DNA from 2 places in the Bacillus sp. L381 genome. Region 1 is predicted to be linked to the other one. Evidence: riboswitches for the same ligand, from Rfam matches in the RefSeq annotation. Region 1 holds a riboswitch; the other holds the start of a gene.
The links. A riboswitch is a leader RNA that binds a small molecule or an ion and turns the genes downstream of it on or off. The one in region 1 is predicted to bind thiamine pyrophosphate.
Positions count from the first base shown of each region.

Region 2: another riboswitch for thiamine pyrophosphate. It lies ahead of thiC (phosphomethylpyrimidine synthase ThiC); the one in region 1 lies ahead of QRX25_RS07455 (acetylornithine deacetylase).

Region 1 covers NZ_CP127224.1:1,459,033-1,467,397, reverse strand. Annotated here, with positions in the region: gene divIVA (septum site-determining protein DivIVA) at 142-636, opposite strand; gene QRX25_RS07485 (YlmH family RNA-binding protein) at 731-1,501, opposite strand; gene QRX25_RS07480 (YggT family protein) at 1,563-1,841, opposite strand; gene sepF (cell division protein SepF) at 1,848-2,306, opposite strand; gene QRX25_RS07470 (YggS family pyridoxal phosphate-dependent enzyme) at 2,303-2,995, opposite strand; gene pgeF (peptidoglycan editing factor PgeF) at 3,002-3,838, opposite strand; gene QRX25_RS07460 (YlmC/YmxH family sporulation protein) at 3,993-4,244, opposite strand; gene QRX25_RS07455 (acetylornithine deacetylase) at 4,305-5,585, opposite strand; TPP riboswitch at 5,658-5,763, opposite strand; gene QRX25_RS07450 (ABC transporter ATP-binding protein) at 5,769-6,566, opposite strand; gene sigG (RNA polymerase sporulation sigma factor SigG) at 6,695-7,477, opposite strand; gene sigE (RNA polymerase sporulation sigma factor SigE) at 7,618-8,337, opposite strand.
Region 2 covers NZ_CP127224.1:868,046-874,860, forward strand. Annotated here, with positions in the region: gene QRX25_RS04300 (Na+/H+ antiporter NhaC family protein) at 34-1,611, shown strand; gene QRX25_RS04305 (Type 1 glutamine amidotransferase-like domain-containing protein) at 1,692-2,390, shown strand; TPP riboswitch at 2,440-2,550, shown strand; gene thiC (phosphomethylpyrimidine synthase ThiC) at 2,671-4,443, shown strand; gene QRX25_RS04315 (FAD-binding oxidoreductase) at 4,485-5,840, opposite strand; gene QRX25_RS04320 (FbpB family small basic protein) at 6,095-6,280, shown strand; gene QRX25_RS04325 (ABC transporter substrate-binding protein) at 6,277-6,815, shown strand, end outside.

The DNA.
Region 1 (8,365 bases):
GGCCATCCCGGGCTTTCACCTTCCCCGGTTCGCTTTATAGCCTGTTTTGAGTCATGCCGGTCCCTTTCAATCGTCTTTTCATCTGAATTTATGAACGTATTATATTCGAACGGGCCGGAGAATGTCAAGAAAATCAGAAAATTATTCTTTTTCCTCAAATACCGCGTCGACTTCGTATTCTAACAGATGATCCCAATCATCGTTTTTCAGCAGGTCGAGCTGCGCTTCAATCAGCATTTGGAAACGCGTTCTGAACACTTTAGACTGTTTCTTCAGCTCTTCAATTTCCATTGCGATTTTTCTTGATTTGGAAAGCGACTCATTGATAATGCGGTCGGCATTTTTTTCAGCTTCACGGACGATCAGCTTCGCTTCTTTCTGCGAGTTGCGCTTTACGTCTTCTGCCGCTTCCTGGGCTACGAGAATTGACTTATTCAGCGTTTCTTCAATATTGGCAAAGTGGCCGATTTTTTCGTCCAGCTCGTTCACTTTCGCCTCAAGCTCCGTTTTTTTACGGAGTGCAATTTCGTAATCTTTTCTGACCTGCATTAAAAATTCATTTACTTCATCTTCATCATATCCGCGAAAACCTTTTGTAAACGTTTTGTTATGGATATCATTCGGCGTTAATGGCATATTGCCACCTCCATTTTTACATTTCTGTACGGTTATCTAGTTCACATTATAAAACAAATACGGCACAGATGGAGAAAAAAACTGAAAAAACGACTTATTTTTGCCGTTCAAACGTAACTTTCCATTTGTCTTTTTTCGTTTTTCCGTCAACTTTTGTCAAACTGCATCGTCCGAAGCCCCGAATCGAAAGCATGTCCCCTTCAGCAACCTGATAGGAAGGATCCTCAACGGCTTTCCAATTCACCTTAACGAGCCCGTTTTTCACAAGCGTCTGGGCTTTCTGCCGGGATTGCCTGCTCATTGAAGCGCAGACGGCGTCAAGGCGTAATGAAGAAACCGTGTCATCCCTTATTTCGACATCTGAAGCGGGAATGTGAAGTGCGGAAAGCTCGATTTTCTCAAGCTTTACCGGCGCTTTGCCCGCTTTGGTCAGCTGGGTGCCGACAAAATCGGCGATTTCACCTGAGACGATAAGCTGCACGGCTTCCTCCGAGAAAATCAGATCACCGTATTTCTGCCGCTTTAAGCCGATTCCCATTAATGACCCGAGAAGAGAGCGGTGGTCGATGCTGACGAATTTTTCAGCGTATTGAACTTCAAAAGCCCGGAGCTCAAAATCATCCTGTTCAGGTTCCATATATTCAGGGTATAAAATCGCGCGTTTGCGTTCAGCCCTGTCATAGCCTCCGAAAAACGCAAGGCCGCAGGTATCACCGATAACGGCTTTTACAATCACCTGTTCCCGGGGATCTAAGAAATCAGTCAGCTTCATCCGGTACTGGTCCAGGACAATCTGTTTCCATTCAAGCACCTGATCAATAAAAGGCCGCTCGTCTTGTCTGAAGTGCTGGTAAATATCGCTCATGTTCTTTCCTTTCTATGTAAAGAGGCTTGGCTGGTGCCAAGCCCGTATCAAACTGTCACATTCAAGTATACATTGCGATCATGCGGTACAGGCCCCAAAGTCCCGTCGTGGCAAATCGAAGCACGATAATCGCTACAATCGGGGATATATCCAGCATGGCAATGGGCGGAATGATCCTTCTGAACGGTTCTAGGTACGGTTCGCAAATCGCTGCGAGAAACCGTCCGACCGCCGTTTCTCTCGTACTCGGCACCCATGACATAAAGATATAGATAATCAGGGCAAACGAGTAGATGTAAATTAAATAACTCAGAACGGAAAAAATTTGATAAAGAATCATCCTGCTTTACCACCTCTGATGTTCGTCTTCATTTATGAGCTCCGAAATCGTGCCGGAAACATCGACATTATCAGGCGTGCACAGAAAAATATCCGAACCGATTCTTTGAATGTCGCCGCCGATAGCATAGACGGTTCCGCTTAAAAAGTCGACGATTCTTTTCGCCTGATCATGCTGGATGCGCTGTAGATTGACGACAACCGCCCGCCTGTTCTTTAAATGATCGGCGATTTCCTGCGCTTCCGCATATACACGCGGTTCACTCAACACCACTTTAGAGGATTTCTGAACACTTTGCAAGCTTACTACGTTCTGCTTCCCCGCCGGCTTCTGGGCGTAGGCAGGCTGTTTATCTTTCTGCTGTTCGTGTTCTTCCGGATGATCCTTCTCTGTTTCAATGTATTCGTACTCGTACTCCTCCTCATCCATTGAGAAAAAGTTTTTCAGTTTATTTTTCATGCTCATTTGTTTACACCCCCCGTTTCATTTCCGACTAATGAAGAGCCGATTCGGATAAAAGTAGCGCCCTCTTCAACAGCGATTTCATAATCATTTGACATGCCCATTGAAAGTTCCCGGCACGGCGCGTTTGTCTGATTCAGCTGCTGCACCTGTTCCCTCAGATCACGCAATTGCCGGAAGCAGGCTCTGATCGTTTCTGTATCGTCTGTCAGGGGAGCCATCGTCATCAGGCCCTCTACAGAAATGTTTCTAAAGTCAGAAAGCTCTCTGATAAAGGGGATGACCTCCTCTGTTTTCAAACCGTGCTTAGACGGCTCAAGCGAAGTATTCACCTGCACAAAACAGCGAACCGCATGCGGCGCCCGTTTTTCAATCTCTTTTGCCAATGACAGTCTGTCTAAGGAATGAATATAAGATACACGGTCAACGACCGCCTTCACCTTTCTGGTCTGAAGACTGCCGATAAAGTGCCACTCCGGGCTGCCTTTGATGACATCCTGCTTGCGGATAAGCTCTGCATCCCGGTTTTCTCCCAGACTTGTAATACCAGCATCGACGGCCTCTTGAGCCCTTTCGGCTGATACGTATTTTGTAACCGCGATGACGGTTACATCTTCGGGGCTTCGGCCCGATCTGTTACATGCTTCGTTTATTCTTTCGTTTATATGTCGTAATTGATCAGCAACACGCAAGATAACTTATGCCTCCTTCATTCCGATAAAGGACATCATGCGTCCCGTTTTCCCTTTGTCGCGGCGGTGTGAAAAGAATAATTCACGCTCTCGTTCAGTGCATAAACCGCTGACTGAAATGTTTTCTTCCGGAATGCCGCAATGTATCAGAAGAAGGCGGTTGACCTCTTTTAAATCAAGCTGATACTGGCCTTTTTCCGTTTCACATATGGCGGATTCAGCCGAAAAAGGCAGCGCCCGGACTTCATTGATGACGCGGTCGTCGACGGTATAGCTTCCTGCACTGATAGACGGACCGATGACAGCCTGAATATCTGTTAAGCGCGAGCCTTCTTCGTTTACCCAGCGTTCCGTCATGATGCGCCCGATTTGTCTGACCGTCCCCTTCCATCCGGCATGGGCAGCGCCGATAATGGAATTCACCGGGTCATAAAAATACAAGGGCACACAGTCTGCAAAACACAGGGCCAAAAAAAGATTCGTATCTTTCGTATAGAGCCCGTCCGTCCCGCGGAATGCGGAGGAATAGTCTCTCGCCCCTTTTCCTTTATCCCCGGCCGTCACGTGTCGGACGCGGTTTTCATGTGTCTGATCTGCGAATACCCAGGAATCCAGATCAGTACCGCATAAGGACGCTATGACTTCACGGTTTTTCACAACATCATGAGCTTCGTCCCGGACGTGCAATCCGGTATTTAATGACTCATACGGAGGATTGCTGACACCGCCGTTTTTGGTTGTGAATCCGGCGATGACCTTTGTGTTATGCTGATTCACACGATTCCAGTCTTCTATCATGAGTGCCGAGGGGGTGGTAAAACTAAACGGGTGATATGTATTCATGAGGATCCAACCTTTCGACAAACATTAAAAAAGCGTAATTTCCCACTCATTTTAACACAATTTCAAGCATACGTTTAGCGGCTGATTGAAAAATCGGATAAATAAATGTGCCGGAAACATTGAGATTTCCGGCATTTTACAAGTAAAGGGAGGATTACGCTCCCCCCTTTGGTTCGTTTACACGCACTAAGATGACATCTTCCCCAATTTTAACTATATTTCGCCAAGGAATGATCATTTCCTCTTCTTTTCCGAAAAAACCGAGAACTTTTCCGCTGCCGCCTAAAATAATCGCCTGAATTTTCCCCGTCGTCACGTTAATATCAATATCACCGATGCTGCCGAGCTTTTTTCCGTTCGACACGTTTACCACATCTTTTATTTGAAATTCAGATATGCTGATCATTCGTATCACGCCCTTCGCCCATTCTTTTTCCCATTATATGAACGGCCGGGCTGAACCTTGTCACATCGGGCAATCTTTTTTGCGGTTACACCAGGTGAGGATAAAGCTCAGCATGACTTTTGTATAGTCCATAAGCTCATCAACGGATACTTCCTCGTTTACGGAATGGGCGTTTTTTAAATCACCGGGCCCGTATATTACACTCGGAATCCCGGCATTATGAAGCCACCCTCCGTCAGTTACGGTTTGGGAAACATCAATGACCGGCTCCTGTTTTTTGACAGCTGAGTGTGATGCCGCCAGGACAGAAACTGCCGGATGATCGGGGTCGATTTCAAGCGCGGGGAACACCTCGCCTCTGTCTTCAATCATGGAAGATCCGCCCCATTTGAACACCGGCCTGTTCTCCCTGAGCCACAGATCGCTGTCAGAAACACGGTTTATATAGTCTTCGATTTCAGCGGCTGCTTGTTCGTGTGTTTCGTTCGGATAAAAGTGGACGGTAATCCATAACCGGCATTCATCGGCGACAAACGCTGCGTGTCTTCCCCCTTCAATGACGGCGGGGTTGATTGTATTGGTGCCGGGCGCAAAGCCGGGATAGCTTTTCGTTACCGCCCAGTGGCGCTCCAGCTCACCCAAGGCAGTGATGATTTTCGCCATTTTTTCGATTGCGCTCGCTCCGAATGCGCCTCCGCCCGCATGAATCAGATTACGCCTCATGCCGTCATGAAATGTTTTTTTGCTTTTCAATTCTATCCAGCCGGTGATTACACCGCCCTGCCCTTGAATATGCAGGCTGCTTGTATCCGCGACAACCGCAAAATCCGCGTGATAGCCGCGTTTGCAGCACTCCAGCGTCCCCGCCTCACCGACTTCTTCTCCGATCACAGACTGTACAATAAGGTCGCCCGCAAGCTTAATGCCCGCATCATGTATCAGCTTCAGAGCAAAAAGAACACACGCCAATCCCCCTTTCATATCAGCAGCGCCCCTTCCGATCAGCATGCCGTCTTTTACGAGCGGCTGAAACGGGTCAGAGTCCCAGTCTTCACCCTGAACCTCGGCGACGTCAATGTGTCCGTTTAAAATCAGGCTTTGATGCCGGTTTGAATCTGTCCCTTTTAAAACGCCGACTACGTTCGGATCTTCCGGATACACATCCCACATATCGACCGAGCAGCCGGTTTCTTTTAAAAATCCGGCCACCCACTTCTGAGCTTCTGCCGTATTTCTTGCCGGCGGGGCCGGAGTCGGAAAGGCTATCAACCTTTCAGCAATATGTATTAAGTCGTCCCGCCGTTTTTCCGCTTGGTGCAGCAGCATGTCAAGCTGATTCATTGAGCATCTCTCCTTTGGCTGTATCAAAAAAACCGTTTCATCAAATGAAACGGGTAAAAAACGGATCTTCCTCCGCTTTTTTCACCGCTTCCCTCCGCCGGCATGATCCGGATCAGGTCCGTTAAGGGTTGAGACAAACGTCTCTCTCAGCTGCATGGCAGCACCCCCAGGGTGAACGTTATGTTATTTTACGGATGATGCCGCTTTTACACGTGTTAAAAACGGGCGGCCGTTGTTCCATAAGACATTGACAGGCATATCAAAAAACGCTGTAAGCCGCTCATCTGAAAGCATGTCTCTGATTTTCCCGGAGGCGAACACCTCGCCTTGTTTTAAAAGCAGCGCCTGATCAAATACCGGCAGAATTTCTTCAGCATGATGGGTGACATAAAGGATGGACGGCGCATTTTCTTTTTCAGCGATAGACGTAATCGTGTCCAGCAGCTGCTCTCTTGCCATAAAATCCAGACCCGTCACGGGCTCGTCCAAAATCAGCAGTTCCGGATCAGCCATAAGCGCCCGCGCAATCAGCGCTCTTTGCCTTTCCCCCTGTGATAACGTCTCATACCTTCTGTCGGCGTAACTGATGGCGCCTAAATCCTTCAGAAGACCGATCGCTTTTTCCCTCACCTGTTCACTCGGGGTTTCGTACAGCCCGATTGAGGCGTACGCGCCGCTCAGGGCGATTTCAAAAGCGGAATCCGCGGTATATAATTTGTGCTGAAGTCCTGCTGAAACAAGGCCGATTTTCCTTCTGAGTCTGTCACCGAGCTCTGTTTTGCCGAAATGGTGGCCGAGCACCTGCATCTCTCCTGAAGTGGGGAAGTAATATGAGCATAACATATTCAGCAAAGCGGTTTTTCCGGCACCGTTTAATCCGTACAGCACCCAATTTTCGTTTTTCTCAACGCGCCAGTTGATATCTTTCAAGATCCATTTGCCGTTTCTTTTTAATGATACATTGTCCAGATGTAAAATCATTGCGGTTTCCCCCGTTTATTTATTTAAATTTTCTTAAAACTTTTACACATTAGAATACAGTACTTTTTTACAGACGTAAACCGGCGCATGAAAAAAGCCTTTAACACAATGTTTAAAGGCTTTTTCCGTTATTGATGGATATTCTTATTCATTTGTTTAATGGCTGCCTTTTCAAGCCTTGAGACCTGAGCTTGGGATATGCCGATTTCTTCCGCGACTTCCATTTGGGTTTTCCCCTGGAAAAAGCGTTTTCGCAAAATCATTTTTTCCCGTTCGTTCAGTCTTCTCATGCCTTCTTTCAAAGCCAGCTCCTCAATCCATTGTGTATCCTTATTGCGCTCATCACTGATCTGGTCCATCACGTAGATCGGATCGCCGCCGTCATTATAAATCGGCTCAAACAGTGATACCGGATCTTGGATGGCGTCAAGGGCAAACACAATTTCTTCATGGGGCACTTCAAGAACTTTGGCGATTTCCTCTGCTGTCGGCTCCCTGCTTGTCTCACTGATTAACCGCTCTCTTACTTGAAGCGCTTTATATGCGATATCGCGAAGCGACCTCGAGACGCGGATCGGATTGTTATCCCGCAAATATCTGCGGATTTCTCCGATAATCATCGGTACAGCGTATGTTGAAAACTTAACATTATGGCTGAGGTCAAAATTATCAATGGATTTCATTAGTCCGATGCAGCCGACCTGGAATAAGTCATCAACATACTCTCCTCTGTTGTTAAACCTCTGAATGACGCTTAAGACAAGGCGCAGATTGCCGTTTACAAGCTTTTCTCTCGCTGAATCATCGCCCTCATCCTGCAATTGCTTAAACAGCTTTCTCATCTCTTCATTCTTGAGCACCGGTAATTTGGAGGTATCCACCCCGCAAATTTCGACTTTATTTCTTGACACGTTTTTCCCTCCCACTAGGAGCTGCTGTACAACGTTAAGTATCTCCTCGGGTGGGAAAAATATGCACCGGCATTTTACAGAAATAAACATCCGTCTCCGACAATCCTTGCAGCAGTAAGGGCCGTCAGATGGAAAAAATTTTACACCATTTTGTTAAACTCTTTTCGCAGTCTTTTGATAATCCGCTTTTCGAGCCGTGAGATATAAGATTGTGAAATCCCCATCATGTCGGCTACATCTTTTTGGGTTTTTTCTTCTTCTCCGATAAGCCCGAAACGCAGTTCCATGATCTGCTTTTCTCTATCGTTTAATTGCTCAAGCGCTTTTTTCAGAAGTTTTTTATCCACATTGGCTTCAATGTCTTTTGTAATAATATCATCATCTGTACCGAGCACATCCGAAAGAAGCAGTTCGTTTCCGTCCCAATCAATATTCAGCGGTTCATCAAAAGACACCTCTGAACGGATTTTATTATTTCGGCGCAAGTACATTAAAATTTCGTTTTCAATACATCGTGACGCATAAGTCGCAAGTTTTATTTTCTTCTCAGGATTAAAAGTGTTTACCGCTTTGATCAAACCGATTGTGCCGATGCTGATTAAGTCCTCGATATTGATGCCCGTGTTTTCGAATTTGCGGGCAATGTAAACGACAAGGCGTAAGTTTCTTTCAATCAGGATGGCCCGCGCCGCCTGATCCCCGCTCGGCAGCTTTAATAAGAGCACCTGCTCCTCTTCTTTAGACAAAGGCGGCGGCAGCGCCTCACTTCCTCCTATGTAATACACTTCATCACTTTTCAGTCCGAGTTTCATCAGCCATTTATACCACAAATATGTCAGACGCAGCTTTAGTTTTTTCATCTTCCTCCCCCTTCTAAATACAACTCGT
Region 2 (6,815 bases), 590 kb from region 1:
CTAACAAAAAGTTCTTTGAAAGAGGTGTTTTTTATGGAAGGTACTTGGGCTTGCCTTATCCCATTTATTCTGGTCATTCCCATTTCAATCATTACAAAGCAAGTGCAGTCCGGTCTGTTTGTCGGTTTGCTGGTCGGAAGTTATCTTTTACATCCGAGCTTGCTTGGCGGGATTGAGCATATGGTTCATTATTTGATCAGCAACATTGTCGTAATCAATAATATTAGAATCATTGTTTTTCTATATTCATTTGCCGGCCTTGTGGGGATTATAAAGTTAACCGGCGGGATAAAAGGGTTCGTCCATTTGATCAGTAAAAAGGTTAAAACCAAAAAAGGCGCGATGCTGCTTGCATGGCTGTCGACATTAGGCACATTCAGCGAACCGGACTTTCGCATCGTTACAATTGCGCCGATTATGAAAGCTATAAGCAAGCGTCTGGACCTGTCGAAACAGAAAATTGCGTATGCTATTGAGTTTACAGCAAACCCGGTCATTGCCTTGATTCCGGTAGCAACGGCATTTGTCGGCTACATGGTTTCCATTATCGGACAGGCCCTCAAAACGTCAGGGATAGATCAGCCGGCTTACACGGTCTATGTGAAAAGTATTCCCTTCAATTTTTTCTCCATTTTGATTATTTTAGTCGGTATTTATTACTGCTTTTTTAAGAAACAAAAAGAAGATGAAAGCTTGGAAAAAACAGAAAGGAACGGACAAATTCCTTCTCGGGAACATAATAAACATACGGAACCGATCCCGCAGAACAGCGGTGTATTGCTTTCAAAAGGCTCCGGCTCATTTAACATGGAAACAGGGACGATCCCGGATATTCACGGAGGACACACGGGGATGTTCGAAAAGGGCGGGGATGTACATGCTGACCAGCAGGAGGAGTTAGATTCGGCGCACCGTGCTTATATTAAGGAAACACCGATTCGGCCGTGGAATTTAATCATTCCAATCGGGCTGTTTTTACTGTTAACACTGTTTCTCAGCTGGTGGGACGGCCATTCAAAAGCACAAGGGTTTTTGAATGCTTTTATCAAAAGCGATATGCTTGGCGTCATGTTAACCGCATTATTGGCAGCGGTTATTGCAGCATTTGCTCTTTTTATGTTTCAGCGTTTTCACGCAAGCGAGCTTGTGACGCATTTTATTAAGGGCGGAAACGAATTGGTAAACGTTATTATTATGTTATCGCTGATTTGGGCCGTAACAGCAGTATCTGAGGATCTGGGGTTTTCGAAATATGTTACTTCTCATTTAACGTCATGGATCCCCCATATGTTTATTGCGCCATCTCTTTTTATACTTGGAGCGGTTATATCCTATTTTATCGGATCATCTTGGGGGACTTGGGGGCTTTTAATGCCGCTCGGCGTGACGCTGGCGGTTCAGTCGCATACCAGCTTATTATTAGCGATTGGGGCCGTTTTTGCCAGCGGAACATTTGGAGCGTTTGCTTCCCCTCTCAGTGATAATACGGTGACAACCTGTACGGTTTTGGGGATCGATGTTGTGAAGTATGCCCGTTCGAAGCTTGTTCCGGCGCTTATCGCTGCAGGGATCTCCGTTGTTTTATACGGTGTCTTTTCATTTTTCAGATAACAAAGAAATAATTTGAAGGCGGCATCCGGAATGGGATAACGCTTTTTTAAGTTATACTTGAGAAAAAAGAGGTGATGGCGATGAAGCAGATTATTGCATTGGGCGGCGGGGGGTTTTCCATGGAGCCGGATCATCTTGTGCTGGATCAATATATTTTGGAGCAGTCGGTGAGACCAGAGCCGAGAGTTTGTTTTTTGCCGACGGCAAGCGGAGATTCGGAGAATTATATCGCCAGGTTTTATCAGGCCTTTCATAAGCTGGAGTGTGAGCCTGATCACTTGTCGCTGTTTAAACCGCCTCGTTCTGACCTCAGATCTTTTCTCATGAAGAAAGATATTATATATGTCGGCGGCGGTAATACCCGCAATATGCTTGTCTTATGGAAAGAGTGGGGGCTTGACCTTATTCTTCGTGAGGCTTGGGAAAGCGGCATCATCCTGGCGGGCCTCAGCGCCGGGGCGATTTGCTGGTTTGAAGAAGGTGTGACGGATTCAGCGGGAGATTTGAGAGAGCTGCGAGCTTTAGGGTTTTTGCCGGGCAGCTTTTGTCCGCACTATGACGGAGAAGAGGAGCGCAGACCGGCGTATCACCGTCTGATTTCAGAAAAGAAACTCCGGGAAGGCTATGCCGCTGATGACGGCGCTGCGCTGCATTATAAAGACGGTCAGCTGTTCCAAGCTGTCTCTTCCCGGGAAACGGCAAAGGGGTATCGGGTTTTTGATACCGAAGAAGGCGTTAGGGACACAGAGCTTATGACCGCTTCGTTATCTGAATTTTAATAATATGCTTTTTTTTGTATACAACTTATGTTACGATGAAACCGAAATTCATAGTTACTGGGGGTGCCCGTTTAAGCGGGCTGAGAGAGAAGCGGCGGCTTCTTAACCCTTTGGACCTGATCTGGTTCGTACCAGCGTGGGGAAGTAAAGGTTTTATTATTGTTGATGAAAACAATAATAGTTTCTTTCTGACTGCAAAACCGGGTTCTCTATTGAACCCGGTTTTTTGTGCTGGTGCTGAGCTTGATTCTGTTATTCAAATGATAAAGGAGAGATTTGTATGCAAAATCAATCAGTACAGCAAGCGAACATTTCCATTATGTCGAGTTTTTCAGGCAGTAAAAAGGTTTATGTAAAGGGTTCTTCGCCTGGCATACGAGTGCCGATGCGGGAAATCAGCCTGAGTGCGACAACGGGGGCGTTCGGTGAAGAGGAGAATCCGCCGGTCCGTGTTTATGATACGAGCGGACCGTATACAGACCCGGATGTACAGATTCATATTCATGAAGGTCTCAGGCCGGTCCGCACAGAGTGGATTACCGGGCGCGGCGATACAGAGGAATATGCTGGAAGGACTGTAAAGCCTGAGGACAACGGCTATAAAAAAGAAGATCATACTGCCGAATACCCCGGTTTACAGCGGAAGCCGCGGCGGGCCAAGGCAGGGAAAAACATAACACAATTGCATTATGCGAGAAAAGGCATCATTACGCCGGAAATGGAGTTTATCGCAATACGCGAGCATGTTTCTCCCGAATTTGTGAGGGAAGAGGTGGCGAGCGGCCGGGCGATTATTCCTTCTAACGTCAACCATCCGGAAAGCGAGCCGATGATTATCGGCCGGAATTTTCATGTGAAAATCAATGCAAATATCGGCAACTCGGCTGTTACGTCTTCTATCGAAGAAGAAGTCGAAAAAATGACGTGGGCGATTCGCTGGGGCGCTGATACGATGATGGACTTATCGACGGGAAAAGACATTCATACGACACGTGAATGGATCATCCGCAATTCCCCCGTGCCTGTGGGGACGGTGCCGATTTATCAGGCGCTTGAAAAAGTAAATGGCGCTGCCGAGGATTTAACGTGGGAAATTTATCGTGACACACTGATTGAGCAGGCGGAGCAGGGCGTGGATTATTTCACCATCCATGCCGGCGTATTGCTTCGTTACGTCCCGTTAACGGCCAAACGCACGACGGGGATCGTCTCCCGCGGCGGGGCAATTATGGCGCAATGGTGCCTTGCTCATCATCAGGAAAGCTTTCTGTACACGCATTTTGAAGAAATCTGCGAAATCATGAAGACATATGATATTGCTTTTTCTCTTGGTGACGGGCTGCGTCCTGGTTCGATTGCAGATGCCAATGATGAAGCGCAATTTGCTGAATTGGAGACTCTCGGAGAATTGACGGAAATCGCATGGAAGCATGATGTGCAAGTGATGATTGAAGGACCGGGCCATGTGCCGATGCATAAAATTAAGGAAAACATGGACAAGCAGATGGAAATTTGTAAAGAGGCGCCTTTTTACACGCTCGGGCCATTAACGACAGATATCGCTCCGGGTTATGACCATATAACTTCGGCGATCGGCGCGGCGATGATCGGCTGGTACGGCACGGCGATGCTTTGTTATGTCACCCCGAAGGAGCATTTGGGCCTGCCGAATCGTGATGATGTAAGAGAAGGCGTCATTACGTACAAAATCGCGGCGCATGCCGCAGACCTTGCCAAAGGGCATCCGGGTGCTCAGATCCGTGATGACGCTCTGTCTAAGGCGCGGTTTGAATTCCGGTGGCGCGATCAATTTCATTTGTCGCTTGATCCTGAAAGAGCAATGGAATATCATGATGAAACGCTGCCGGCTGAAGGCGCAAAAACGGCTCACTTCTGTTCGATGTGCGGTCCGAAGTTTTGCAGCATGAGAATTTCTCAGGATATTCGCGATTATGCGAAAGAAAACGGTCTGACTGAAGACGAGGCCGTCAATGAAGGATTGAAGGAAAAAGCAAAAGAGTTTGCAGAGAAAGGAAGCCGTTTATATCAATAAAAAGAAAAGATGAGGATGGAGTGTGTCCATCTTCATCTTTTTTAGAAAAACGATAACCTTCGAAGCGGCGGGATGCTCTGCTCAAAGCGGAATACGTTTTCCGGGTCATACTTCGTTTTGACTTGACGGAGGCGGTCAACATTTTCTCCGTAATATGTCCGCAGCCAGTTTCTGATGTCTATATCAGGCCAATTCACGTAATCCCCCATCGTTTCTCTTGAAAGAGATGTTCTCAGCCCTTCGATCCAGCGGACGTTTTGTCTTTCCTCTTCAGGAGACGTCCAGCTTGTTAAATATTCCTGGGCAATGATTGCGTTTCGATAATAGAATGCCGTTTGATCCGAAGCGATTCGTCCGGCTGCCCCGCCGAGAGATTGCTGCCAGACACTGGCGTTTTTATTCGGAGCGTGCTGCAAGTAGCGCTTTAAAGTGGAAATTGCGCGTGTTGACAAAGGTTTTTCAATAAAGGATCCTGACCGCTTTATCTTTTGCGGCTCATTGCCTCCCCGTCTGTTAAAAAAGGCTGCCGCTCTAATAAACGGAACTGTCTTGACCATGCCGCTTCTCGGGTTTCCCGCTTTCATTAACGGAGCCAGCAGTTCTTTCAGCTCATCTTTTGTCCCGATAAATTGGCCGAGCGCTTCTATGCGGTTGACTTCCTTAGGCCAAAACTGAATTGATGAAGTAAGCCGGTTATCTGTAAATGGAGCCCACTGCTGCCACGTATGAAATACTTCGTCGAAATCATCCCAGTCCCAAGTGACAGAAAAAACAGTCACGTACGAAATCGGCACGGCTTTAAATATCATGGATGTGACAATGCCGAAGTTGCCGCCGCCTCCGCCCTGAGACGCCCAAAATAAATCAGAGTGCTTTGCGCGGTTGACTGTGATCAATTCGGCACCCGCTTTTTCGTCTGCTATGATCATCTCGAGCTGAAGGAGACGATCGCAAGTAAGGCCGGCAGACCTTGTTAAATATCCGATTCCTCCCCCAAGCGTCAGCCCCGTGATTCCCACATTTGCGATGGTTCCCGCAGGAAGGGTCAAGCCGTACCGCCAGAGTGTCCGGTACACATCTCCCAATTCGGCACCCGCTTCAATCGAGACCAGCCGCTTATCCTTATTCACTCTTATTTTCTTCATTTCACTGAGGTCAATGACAAGCCCGTTATTTAACAGGGAAAAATTCTCGTAGCTGTGTCTTCCGCCTCTGATGCGGAAAGGTACGTTATTCTCACGCGCCCATTTCAGCGCATTGACGGCATCAAGTTTGTTTTGGCAAAACACAATGATGTCTGGATATCGTTGCAGGTTTAAGTTGATATTGGTTCTTGCTTCATTATAGTCCGGGTCATCCCTTCTGACGATGCGCCCGGTCAATGTTGTCTTTTCCACACTCTCACTCTCTTTCACTCGTGTTCTGCTATTTTTTCTAACATATGCGGAAAAATAAGAGAGTGTATGAGGAAAACCCCCGGGAGGATACGTTATTTGAAATTATAGTTGACAGGTAGGGATTGTATGAATTAACATAATCATTACATATTTCCAAACGATGGCTGATCGGATCACCGAAGGCCCTTATCTTGTAAACAGATAAGGGCCTTTTTTGCGTAAAAGCCATTGAATGAAAAGCGGAGGGATGAAAAGTGGCGTTACAAAAGGCGACACAAGTGCGCAAAAAGAGTAAAAAGCGAAAAAAGTACAGAAAACACACATTGAATTTCGAACTGCTTGTAGAGAAAAACAAACGGGAGATTATGAGGAATCAAGAACAGATGGAGCAGATTTATATAAAGATAGATGAAAAGCATGCGGGGGTCCGATCAAAATGAAGAGGAACACATTGAAGATAAAAACAACGGGCATCTTACTCGCGTCGTCTGTAGCCTTCATGTTATCAGGGTGCGCGTTAGGGGGTGCAGGAGAAGAAGCATCTTCTGCAACGGATAAAAAGGAAGAAACACGTATCGCCCATGTCAAAACAAAAGAATTCAAAGCTTCTCATCCGGAGGCGCTTCCCGCAAAATCGAAAGCCAGAACCGACACTTTTGTTGCAGGGATATCCGCGCCGGGCGGGGTATTTCTGCCATACTTTTATGAAAACGGCTGGGACGGAAATGCGACAGATCCTATTTTTGAACCGTTAGTCAAACTGGATAAAAAGGGAAAGCCCGCACCGGCTCTTGCGGAAAGCTGGAAGATTTCCAAAGATCAGCTTACCTACACGTTCCGTCTAAGAAAAAATCTCGTTTTCAGCGACGGTTCGCCGCTGACCGCAAAGGATGTCGCATTCACTTTAACACTGCTGCATGATCCCGCATACGCGGGCTATGAAGATATCACCACGGCTTATATTAAAGGCGGTAA